DNA from 3 places in the Streptomyces sp. NPDC057616 genome. Region 1 is predicted to be linked to each of the others. Evidence: riboswitches for the same ligand, from Rfam matches in the RefSeq annotation. Region 1 holds a riboswitch; each other region holds the start of a gene.
The links. Region 1 has a riboswitch for cyclic di-AMP ahead of ACFU97_RS37515 (M23 family metallopeptidase). Riboswitches for the same ligand answer to the same signal wherever they lie in the genome.
Positions count from the first base shown of each region.

Region 2: linked by a shared signal. The riboswitch ahead of ACFU97_RS28805 (C40 family peptidase) and the one ahead of ACFU97_RS37515 (M23 family metallopeptidase) in region 1 are both predicted to bind cyclic di-AMP.
Region 3: linked by a shared signal. The riboswitch ahead of ACFU97_RS08030 (NlpC/P60 family protein) and the one ahead of ACFU97_RS37515 (M23 family metallopeptidase) in region 1 are both predicted to bind cyclic di-AMP.

Region 1 covers NZ_JBHVGU010000041.1:27,817-31,046, reverse strand. The annotation lists gene ACFU97_RS37520 (M16 family metallopeptidase) at 1-1,247, shown strand, start outside; cyclic di-AMP (ydaO/yuaA leader) riboswitch at 1,438-1,601, shown strand; gene ACFU97_RS37515 (M23 family metallopeptidase) at 1,614-2,390, shown strand; gene ACFU97_RS37510 (GntR family transcriptional regulator) at 2,579-3,230, shown strand, end outside.
Region 2 covers NZ_JBHVGU010000025.1:47,782-51,011, forward strand. The annotation lists gene ACFU97_RS28790 (helix-turn-helix domain-containing protein) at 1-21, opposite strand, end outside; gene ACFU97_RS28795 (ATP-binding protein) at 235-693, shown strand; gene ACFU97_RS28800 (DUF6328 family protein) at 708-1,196, opposite strand; gene ACFU97_RS28805 (C40 family peptidase) at 1,279-1,752, opposite strand; cyclic di-AMP (ydaO/yuaA leader) riboswitch at 1,756-1,967, opposite strand; gene ACFU97_RS28810 (hypothetical protein) at 2,306-2,614, opposite strand; gene ACFU97_RS28815 (ATP-dependent Clp protease proteolytic subunit) at 2,622-3,230, opposite strand, start outside.
Region 3 covers NZ_JBHVGU010000005.1:198,955-202,184, reverse strand. The annotation lists gene pcrA (DNA helicase PcrA) at 1-205, opposite strand, end outside; gene ACFU97_RS08040 (ScyD/ScyE family protein) at 284-940, opposite strand; gene ACFU97_RS08035 (hypothetical protein) at 844-1,362, opposite strand; cyclic di-AMP (ydaO/yuaA leader) riboswitch at 1,624-1,794, shown strand; gene ACFU97_RS08030 (NlpC/P60 family protein) at 1,802-2,965, shown strand; gene ACFU97_RS08025 (tellurite resistance/C4-dicarboxylate transporter family protein) at 3,058-3,230, shown strand, end outside.

The DNA.
Region 1 (3,230 bases):
TCGCCGTGGAGGTGTCCCTGGACGCGCCCCTGGAGGCCGAGCCGGCCGCCGTCGAGGGCGTCGCCACGATCATGGCGCGGGCCTTCTCGGAGGGCACCGACAAGCACTCCGCCGAGGAGTTCGCCGCCGAGCTGGAGCGCTGCGGCGCCACCCTCGACGCGCACGCCGACCACCCGGGTGTGCGCCTGAGCCTCGAGGTCCCGGCCTCCCGCCTGGCCAAGGCGCTCGGCCTGATGTCCGACGCCCTCAGGGCGCCCGCGTTCGCCGACAGCGAGGTGGAGCGGCTGGTCCGCAACCGCCTGGACGAGATCCCGCACGAGCTGGCCAACCCCTCCCGCCGCGCCGCCAAGGAGCTCTCCAAGCAGCTGTTCCCGGCGACGTCGCGCATGTCGCGCCCGCGCCAGGGCACCGAGGAGACGGTCGAGAAGATCGACGCCGCGGCCGTACGCACTTTCTACGACCGCCATGTCCGGCCCGCCACCGCCACCGTGGTGGTCGTCGGCGACCTCACCGGCATCGACCTGGACGCGCTGCTCGGCGACACCCTGGGCGCCTGGACGGGTTCCTCGGCCGAGCCCCGTCCGGTGCCGCCGGTGACCGCCGACGACACCGGTCGCGTGGTCGTCGTGGACCGCCCCGGAGCCGTCCAGACGCAGCTGCTCATCGGCCGCGTCGGCGCCGACCGGCACGACCGCGTCTGGCCCGCGCAGGTGCTCGGCACGTACTGCCTGGGCGGCACCCTCACCTCGCGCCTGGACCGCGTCCTGCGCGAGGAGAAGGGCTACACCTACGGCGTGCGCGCCTTCGGCCAGGTCCTCAGGTCCGCCCCGGACGGCACCGGTGCCGCGATGCTCGCCATCAGCGGCTCCGTCGACACGCCCAACACCGGCCCGGCGCTGCAGGATCTGTGGACGGTGCTGCGCACGCTGGCCGAGGGCGGCCTGACGGACGCCGAGCGCGACGTCGCCGTGCAGAACCTCGTCGGGGTGGCGCCGCTGAAGTACGAGACCGCGGCGGCCGTCGCGAGCACGCTGGCCGACCAGGTCGAGCAGCACCTGCCCGACGACTACCAGGCGACGCTGTATCAGCAGCTCGCCGCCACCGGCACCGTGGAGGCCACCGCGGCCGCCGTGAACGCCTTCCCGGTGGACCGCCTGGTCACGGTCCTCGTCGGTGACGCGGCCCAGATCAAGGAGCCCGTCGAGGCCCTCGGCATCGGCGAAGTCACCGTGGTGTCCGCCGAGTAGAGGCACGCGCGCGTGAGGGCCCTGGTGACGGATGCGTCACCAGGGCCCTTGTATGTCCGAATTGGGGGAGAGTTGCCTGTCTGCCCTGTGGGATGCGCTACAAAAGACCGGATCCGTTTGGGAATTGAAGACGGCTCTGCCTAGCGTCGTCCGGGCTGTTCGTCAGGCAGTGCGCCGCGCCCGCGGCACCGGACAGCCATCGCCGAGTCCCCGTACGGCGCGAGCCAGGGGAGCCGGGGACCCATCGCAGTCCCTGGGGTGAATCGGACGCCCGCGCTCCGGCGAGGGGGTCCGTAGGAGACCTTCCTGCTCCGAACCCGTCAGCTAACCCGGTAGGCGAGAGGGAAGGAAAGGACCAGCCAGTTCATGGCGTTCAACTGCGCCACCGGGAAGCACCGTCGTCCCAGCAGGATCAAGCGGAGCACCGTCAAGGCCGCCGGCGTCGCGGCCCTCGCCACGACCGGCATCGTCGGCGGTCTCGCCGCTCCCTCGTTCGCCGCGGAGAACTCGGTCGAGAACTCCGTCGAGCAGACCGGGCTCAACCCCGTCATCACCATCGGCAACACGATCGCCGACAAGATCGACGCCCAGGCCGAGGCCCAGAAGAGTGCCGCCGAGGAGGCCGCCCGCAAGAAGGCCGCCGAACAGGCCGCGCGCCTGAAGGCCGCCGCGAAGGCCAAGGCCGAGCGTGAGGCCAAGGAGCGCGCCGCCCGCGCGGCCGAGCGCAGGCGCCTGAACAGCTTCGTCGCCCCGATAGCGAACTCGTACGTCTCGACGGGCTACAAGACCGGCGGCTCCCTGTGGTCCTCCGGCAGCCACACGGGCATCGACTTCCACGCCGCGAGCGGCACGTCCGTGCACGCCGTCGGCGCGGGCACCGTCGTCCAGACCGGCTGGGGCGGCGCCTACGGCAACCAGATCGTCATCAAGATGCACGACGGCACGTACACCCAGTACGGCCACCTGTCGTCCATCGGTGTCTCGGTGGGCCAGACGGTCACCCCGGGGCAGCAGATAGGCCTCTCCGGCTCGACCGGCAACACCACCGGACCGCACCTGCACTTCGAGGCCCGTACGACGCCCGAGTACGGCTCGGACATCGACCCCGTCGCCTACCTGCGCTCGCACGGCGTCCACGTCTGACGAACCCGCGCGCGATCTCCCTCAGGCCCCGGCTTCCGAGCCGGGGCCTTTCGGTTTCGCCGGCCCCGGTGTCCAAAAAATATCCATGGATTCCCGCCCGCCGTCGGAAATTCCGGCCCCGTGCAATAGAGTCACCGGAACACACGTCAATCTTTGGCGTTTCACGGGGATTAAGTCGGAGGTCGGTCATGCGTATTCCGGCGCACTCGGTGTGCACGGCGATCCGGGACGACATCGTCGCGGGTGTCTACGAGCGCGGCAGCCGGCTCACCGAGGAACTCCTCGCCCGCCGCTACGGCGTCTCGCGCGTCCCCGTGCGCGAGGCGCTGCGCACCCTGGAGGCGGAGGGCTTCGTGGTGACCCGCCGGCACGCGGGCGCGTGCGTGGCGGAGCCGAACGAGCAGGAGGCCGCCGACCTGCTGGAGATGCGCATGCTGCTGGAGCCGCTCGCCGCCTCCCGGGCCGCCCAGCGGCGTACCGAGGCCCATCTGAAGGTGCTGCGCGGCCTGGTGAGGCTGGGGCAGGAGCGGGCCAGGCGGGGCACGAGTGAGGATCTGCGCTCCCTGGAGGGCTGGTTCCACGAGACGCTCGCCCAGGCCTCCGGCAGTCCCGCGCTGACCTCGATGCTGACGCAGCTGCGGCACAAGATCGCCTGGATGTACACCGAGGAGGCGCCCGCCAGCCCCGTGGAGTCCTGGGCGGAGCACGGCGCGATCGTCGACGCCGTGGCCCGCGGCGACGGCGAGCGCGCGCGTGCGGTGACGACCCTGCACACCGAGCGCTCCGCCGCGGCGCACCGGCTGCGGTTCGCCCCGGGCGGTGATCGCACCGACCGTGTGA
Region 2 (3,230 bases), on a different contig from region 1:
CACCGCGGGACCGTGCTGCATGCGCTACTCCTTACTCCTTCCGGGCCACCCAAATACGGTCTCCCGTCGCAGAGTTCACCGCATCGAGCGACAGATATATGCATATCTTGGTGGATCGCCACCCGTGACAGGCGCAGTAATGGCAGTCTGGCGACGAAGCACCAGTCCGGGACCGTACTCGAACCATCCGCTCCGTGTCGGACTCCGGCCCCGTGGGAAAGGGACGACCGCGCCATGGCAGACCATCTGGAAGCATCCGTCACTCTGCCGAGCGAGCCCGCCTCGGTCTCCGCGGCCCGCGGCTACGTCGTCGACACGCTCGCGGAGTGGGGGCTTCCAGCGAGCAGCGACACCGCCGAGACCGTCCGGCTGATCGTCTCCGAACTGGCCACCAACGCCGTACAGCACACCTTCGGGCAGTCACCCACCTTCACGGTGGACATCCAGCTCCACCGTGACGAGGAGCTGCGCATCGGTGTCACGGACTCCCACCCCCGCTTCCCGAAGCGGCTGCCCGCCGCCGTCCAGCAGGACAACGGCCGGGGCATGGTGATCATCCGCTGGCTGGCTGCGGAGTGCGGCGGACGGCTGCGGGTTCGGCCCACCAGGGAGGGCGGCAAGACGGTCTCCATCGAACTGCCGTGGACCGCCCCGGCGGAGCCCGTGACGGCAGGAGGGCAGCAGGAGCCGTAGCGGAGCGGCTGGGCTCAGTCGGACGCGGCGGCACGGCGCACCAGCCGGGGCAGCAGTCCCCACAGTCCGAGGCACACGCAGAGGGTCGCGGCACCCGCGGCCGCCCCCGCGGCGCGGCTGTGCGTCGTCACATCGACCACCAGCAGCACCGATCCGGTGAAGGCGAACATCAGCACACCCATGCCGACCGTGGCGAGCCTCGACGAGACCTGCACGATGTGCGGCTTGGCGCCGCGCCGGAAGAGCGAGCGGTGCAGCGCGGCGGGCGCGGTGAACAGCGCGGCCGCGAGGACCGTGAGCAGCAGCGTGATGACGTACGTGCCGCGCTGGAGCGCGTCGAGCGACGGGAAGCGCTGGGTGAAGGCCAGGCTCAGCAGGAAGGCGAAGAGGATCTGGACCCCGGTCTGGACGACGCGCAGCTCCTGCAGCAGCTCGACGAAGTTGCGGTCGGCGCGCTCGAGCGGCGTCTCGTTGCGCGCGGTACAGCGACGGTGCTCGGACATGTCCTACGGGTATCCCGCCGAGCCCGGGTCAGGCCCCGCGGGGACGGCGGCGTGTCAGGTCGCCGCCGTCCCCGCGGGAGAGTCAGCTGACCCGGCCGTACCAGACGCTCTTCGTCCAGATCTTCTGCAGTTTCACGACATCGCCCGTCTTCGGCGCGTGCCAGATCTTCCCCTTCCCCGCGTAGATGCCCACGTGGTAGACGCTGGAGCCCGAGTGGAAGAACACGAGGTCTCCGGCCTTGCGGCTCCTCGCGGAGATGTGGTGGGTCCGGTTGTACTGCTGGGCCGCCGTGCGGGGCAGCTTCTTGCCCGCCTTCTTGAACGAGTACAGCGTGAGCCCGGAGCAGTCGAACCGGCGCGGCCCTATGGCGCCCCACTTGTACGGGGAACCCTTTTTGGAGGCCGCGATCTGAAGTGCCTTCGTCGCCGGCGTGGCGGCCGCGGCGTCGGAGGCGACACCCGGGACCACGATGGAGCCGCCCACTGCGGCAATGGTGAGAGCCGAAGCCGTACCGGCCCGGACCATGAGCGACGGGACACGATTGAGCGCAGTCATGCGCAACCCTTCGTCAGCCGCCTGTGAAGGATGACCTGTCGGATTCGGGCTGGCGAAGTTGCCCGGCCGCTGACGCGGCTTCACCCCAAGGGCTGCTCGACCCGGCCATGGCGTGACCGTTCCGGCGACCCGTCGTGCTTGGGTCCTCCACTCCTGCCGATCCACTCCTGTCGACCAGTCATCCGCGCGGCGGCAGGACTCGGCGTCCGCCCGGATCGCCCCGCCGCTGCGGCGGGGGCTTGTCGTCAGACAGGGATCTTCGCCTACCGATGTCCGAAAATCCCAATGGAACCGGGGATTTGTGTTGTTACTCACCACTCGCCCGTTCGGGTGGACACCCCTGTGTTCGAACAGGTGTTGAGGGCCCGGACGAGCCTCGGACCAGCGGCGGAACGCTCCATTCCGCCCTGAGGGCACGCGCGTTGCGCAACTTGGGCGGTCGAAAAATTGGACCTGTGTCTACTCCAAAAGGCGGTACCTCATTTGGTCCGTTTAGAGGCCGGTCCGGACACCTCGCCGTCGAAGCGCGGTGTCCGGGCCGTCCGAGCGTGCGTCAACTGTCGGGGTGTGCGGGCACCGTGACCCGCGCCGTACGCCGCTCGCCGTCCAGCACCCGCAGGGCGCGGACCAGTGTCGGCGCGTGCACCTCGGTCTCGCCGCGCTGGTGCATCAGCGCCAGCGCGTCGCGCAGCTCGACGGCCTTGCCGACCAGCGCCTGCGCGGCCCGCAGCCCGCGGTAGGTGTCTCCGTGGCGCGCCGGATTGATGCGTCCGAGCAGGTCGACGACGTCGAGGTAACGGTCGATCAACTCGCCCTCGGCGCGCGTGAGGGCGGGCAGCGGCGGCAGTTCGGGTGGCAGCACCGGTCGCTCACCGCCCGGTGGGCGGGGCGAGGGTGGCCTTACGGCTGGTGACGATGCGGTCCACCAGTCCGTACTCCAGCGCCCCTTGGGCGTCGAGGACGTGGTCGCGCTCGATGTCGGCGCTCACCTGCTCGTGGCTGCGCCCGGTGTGCCGGACGAGCATCTCCTCGAGGCGGTCCCGCGTCCGTGTCATCTCGTCGGCCTGGATGGCGAGATCGCTGGCCTGGCCCTGGACCGGTTCGTACAGGGCCGGCTGATGGATCATCACGCGCGCGCCCGGCAGCGCGAGCCGCTTGCCGGGCGTGCCGGCCGCGAGCAGCACCGCCGCGGACGACCCCGCCTGCCCCATGCAGATCGTCTCCACGTCGCACCCGACGAAGCGCATGGTGTCGTAGATCGCGGACATGGCCGTGAAGGAGCCGCCGGGGGAGTTGATGTAGAGCGAGATGTCGCGGTCCGGGTCCTGGTACTCGAGGTGCATGAACTGCGCCATTACGTCGTTCGCCGACGTGTCGTCGATCGGCGTGCCGAGGAAGACGATCCGCTCCTCCAGCAGCTTCGAGTACGGATCCATCGTCTTGTGCCCGGCACCGGTGCGCTCGGTGAACTCGGGCAG
Region 3 (3,230 bases), on a different contig from region 1:
GGGCGGCCGGGTCGAGGGCCGGGCGCGGGGCGCCGTCGCGGTAGTAGGCGTCCCGGTCCGGGGGCACGTCGAACTTCCCACCGAACAGATCGTCCGGAACCGGCTCCGGTACGTGCTCGTCCTCGGGCGGCGGCGGGGGCTCCTCCTCGTGGCCACGAGGGGCCTTGAGGTCCGCCAGGAAGCTGTCGTCAAAGAGGCTGCTCATCGCCTTCCGAGTCTAGGGCGCCTCACTGACAGCCCGCCGCCACCCCGGGAACTTCGCCGGATCGGGGCGGTGCGGCGCTCAGAAGCCGCTGATCCGCCGGACCTGGCCGCCCGGCGTCCTCCTGCCGTCCAGGACGGTGCCGTCACGGTCGGCGACCGACCAGGCGCAGACGTAGACCCTGCCGTCCCGCGGGCTCACGGCGAGGCCCGCCGGGAAGGGCACCTTCACCTCGGTACGCCTGCCGTGCGAGACCTTCGTCACGACGCCGGCGAAGAGCCGGCTGACGTAGAGGTCGCCGTGCCGGTTGAAGGCGACGCCGGTGATCGCGCCGAAGCCGGACTTCCAGCCGAGGATCCGGCCGCTGCGGGCGTCGACCTTCCACACGCGCGCGGTGGGCCTCGCGGGCTCGCCGTTCAGCTCGCCGACGTAGAGGTTGCCGTCGGGGCCGAGGGCCAGCGAGGGCGGGACCGCCTCGTGGTGGTCGTGGTCCTGGAAGACCGTGAAGGGGCGGGCCCTGCCGTGGCGGGAGACCTCGATCAGGTCGTTCCCGGCCGCGTCCGCGACGATCCTGCGGCCGTCGGGGAGGGCGAGGACGGCGTACGGGTTGGAGTCGACGGCTGTCTTGTGCGGGTTGTGCCTCAGCTCCACGGCGGTGACGTCGGCGGCGATCCGCGCCCTGCCCCGTTCGACGGACAGCAGCTTGCCGAGCTTGTTCCAGGGCGGCGTCGTGGGCACGCCGGTCTCCGGCGCGGCCCAGGTCTCGCCCCCCAGACGCTGCCGTGGCGGGCCGAGACGCCGTTCAGGCCGACCGCGAAGCCGCCGTCGGGCGCGCCCGCCGAGGGCAGTCCGCCCGCCAGGCGGTGGCGGTGCCAGTCGCGGCCGTCCTGGACGACCTCGGTGACCGCCGCCGTCAGGCCGACGCAGGTCGGGCCCTCGGGGCCCTGGCCGATACAGGTCCCGCCGCCCCGGCCGGCCTCGGCGACGTACAGACGGCCGTGGTCGTAGGAGAGCTGGCGCGGATCGTCGAGGCCCTTGGCGATCACGCCGACGGCCGGCTTCCCGCCGGAGTGTCCGCCCGACGCGCTCGCGGGCACGACGCCCGCGGTGGCCGCCAGGACGACCGGTGTGCCGACGACGAGTGCTGTGCGCGTTCTCATGGCCGTACCCCCTCACCCACCGCTGCACCGGCCGCGGCTGGCTGGAAATTAACGCTCGGAAGCGGGCGCACGGCGCCAGTCCGGTCAAAATACGCATAAATCCACGCAGATCATTCCGGAACGACCGCGGCACGCGACGTCCTGACCAAAGGTCACGAAAATGTATCGGGCATATCGAACATCAACCTTCACAGGGGCCACACGAGTTGGCTACGGTTCCGGGCAGGCCGTACGACCCCCACCGGCGAACGTCGCCGGGCCGCGCGGCCTCCGCCGAATCCGGTACGCCACCGTGCATCCGGAACCGGGGACCCACCGTTCCCGGGGTGAATCGGCCCGACTCCCGTACGGGGCCCGGACCGTAGGGCAAGCCTTCCGAACCACCCGCCCGAACCCGACAGCTAACCCGGTAGGCGGAACGTGGAAGGAGTCGCCTCCCTTGGCGTCGCACCGCAAGTCGCGCCCCTCAGCTTCACGCGTCGCAGGCATACGCACCCCCGCTCTCGCCACGGCCGCCCTCACCTCCGTGGCCCTGCTGTCCCAGTCGGCCAACGCCGCTCCGGTGACCGACGGCAAGCCGAGCGTGGAGGAGGTGGAGAAGAAGGTCGACGACCTCTACCGCCAGGCGGAATCGGCCACCGAGAAGTACAACGCGGCCAAGGAGAAGACCACGACGCAGCGCAAGCGCGTGGACACCCTCCTCGACGACGTCGCCAAGCGCACCCAGAAGCTCAACGACGAGCGGGAGCAGCTCGGCACCTTCGCCGCGGCCCAGTACCGCACCGGCGCCGCCGCGCCCGACACCGCGACCTTCCTGCTCGCCGACTCGCCGCAGGACTACTTCGACCAGACGCAGCTGATGGGCCGTCTGACCTCCCGTCAGAAGACCGCGGTCGACGACTACTTCACCGAGCAGTCCGCGACGATGAAGAAGCGCGAGCAGGCGTCCAAGGACCTCCAGACGCTCACCTCGACGCAGAGCGACCTGCGGACCGCCAAGTCCACGGTGCAGAAGAAGCTCTCCGACGCGCGCGAGCTGCTGTCGAAGCTGAACGCCGAGGAGAAGGCGCGGCTCGCCGCGATCCAGAAGAAGAAGGCGGAGGAGGCCGCGCGCCAGGCCGCCGAGCTGGCCAAGAAGCAGGCGGCCGAGCAGAAGGCCCAGGAGGAGGCCGCCTCCACCTCCTCCTCCGGTTCGTCCTCGGACACGGGCTCCACCTCGACCTCCAACGGCGACTCCACGTACGCGACCAAGGCCGCCAAGACGCTCGCCTTCGCCCGCGCGCAGATCGGCAAGCCGTACGTCTGGGGCGCCACCGGCCCCGACTCCTACGACTGCTCCGGGCTCACCCAGGCCGCCTGGAAGGCCGCCGGCGTCAGTCTCCCGCGCACCACCTACGACCAGGTCGACGCCGGCACCACGGTCTCCCTCACCGACGCCCAGCCGGGCGACCTGATCTTCTTCTACGACGACATCAGCCACGTCGGCATCTACATCGGCAACGGCATGATGATCCACGCCCCGAAGCCCGGCGCGTACGTCCGCGAGGAGTCGATCTACTACGCCGGCTCGTCGATCATCCACAGCGTGGTGCGGCCCGCCTGAGTCACGCGCGGGGCACTCCCCCGCACGTATTTTCCCGGGCACGCGCGCGTGCCCGCCGGGCAACACCGCTCGCGCTCCCTAGCATCGGCCCCATGTCCGGCCCTACCTCCTTCCGCGCCTGGTGGGCGCAGCGTCCGCCGGCGGCCGGAGCCGCCGTGATGGCGACCGGCATCGTGTCGGTCGGACTGCATCTGACGGCGCACGAGGTGCTGTCGCGCATCGCCCTGGTCCTGGCCTGTGCGGCCTGGCTGGGGCTGGCGGCGGA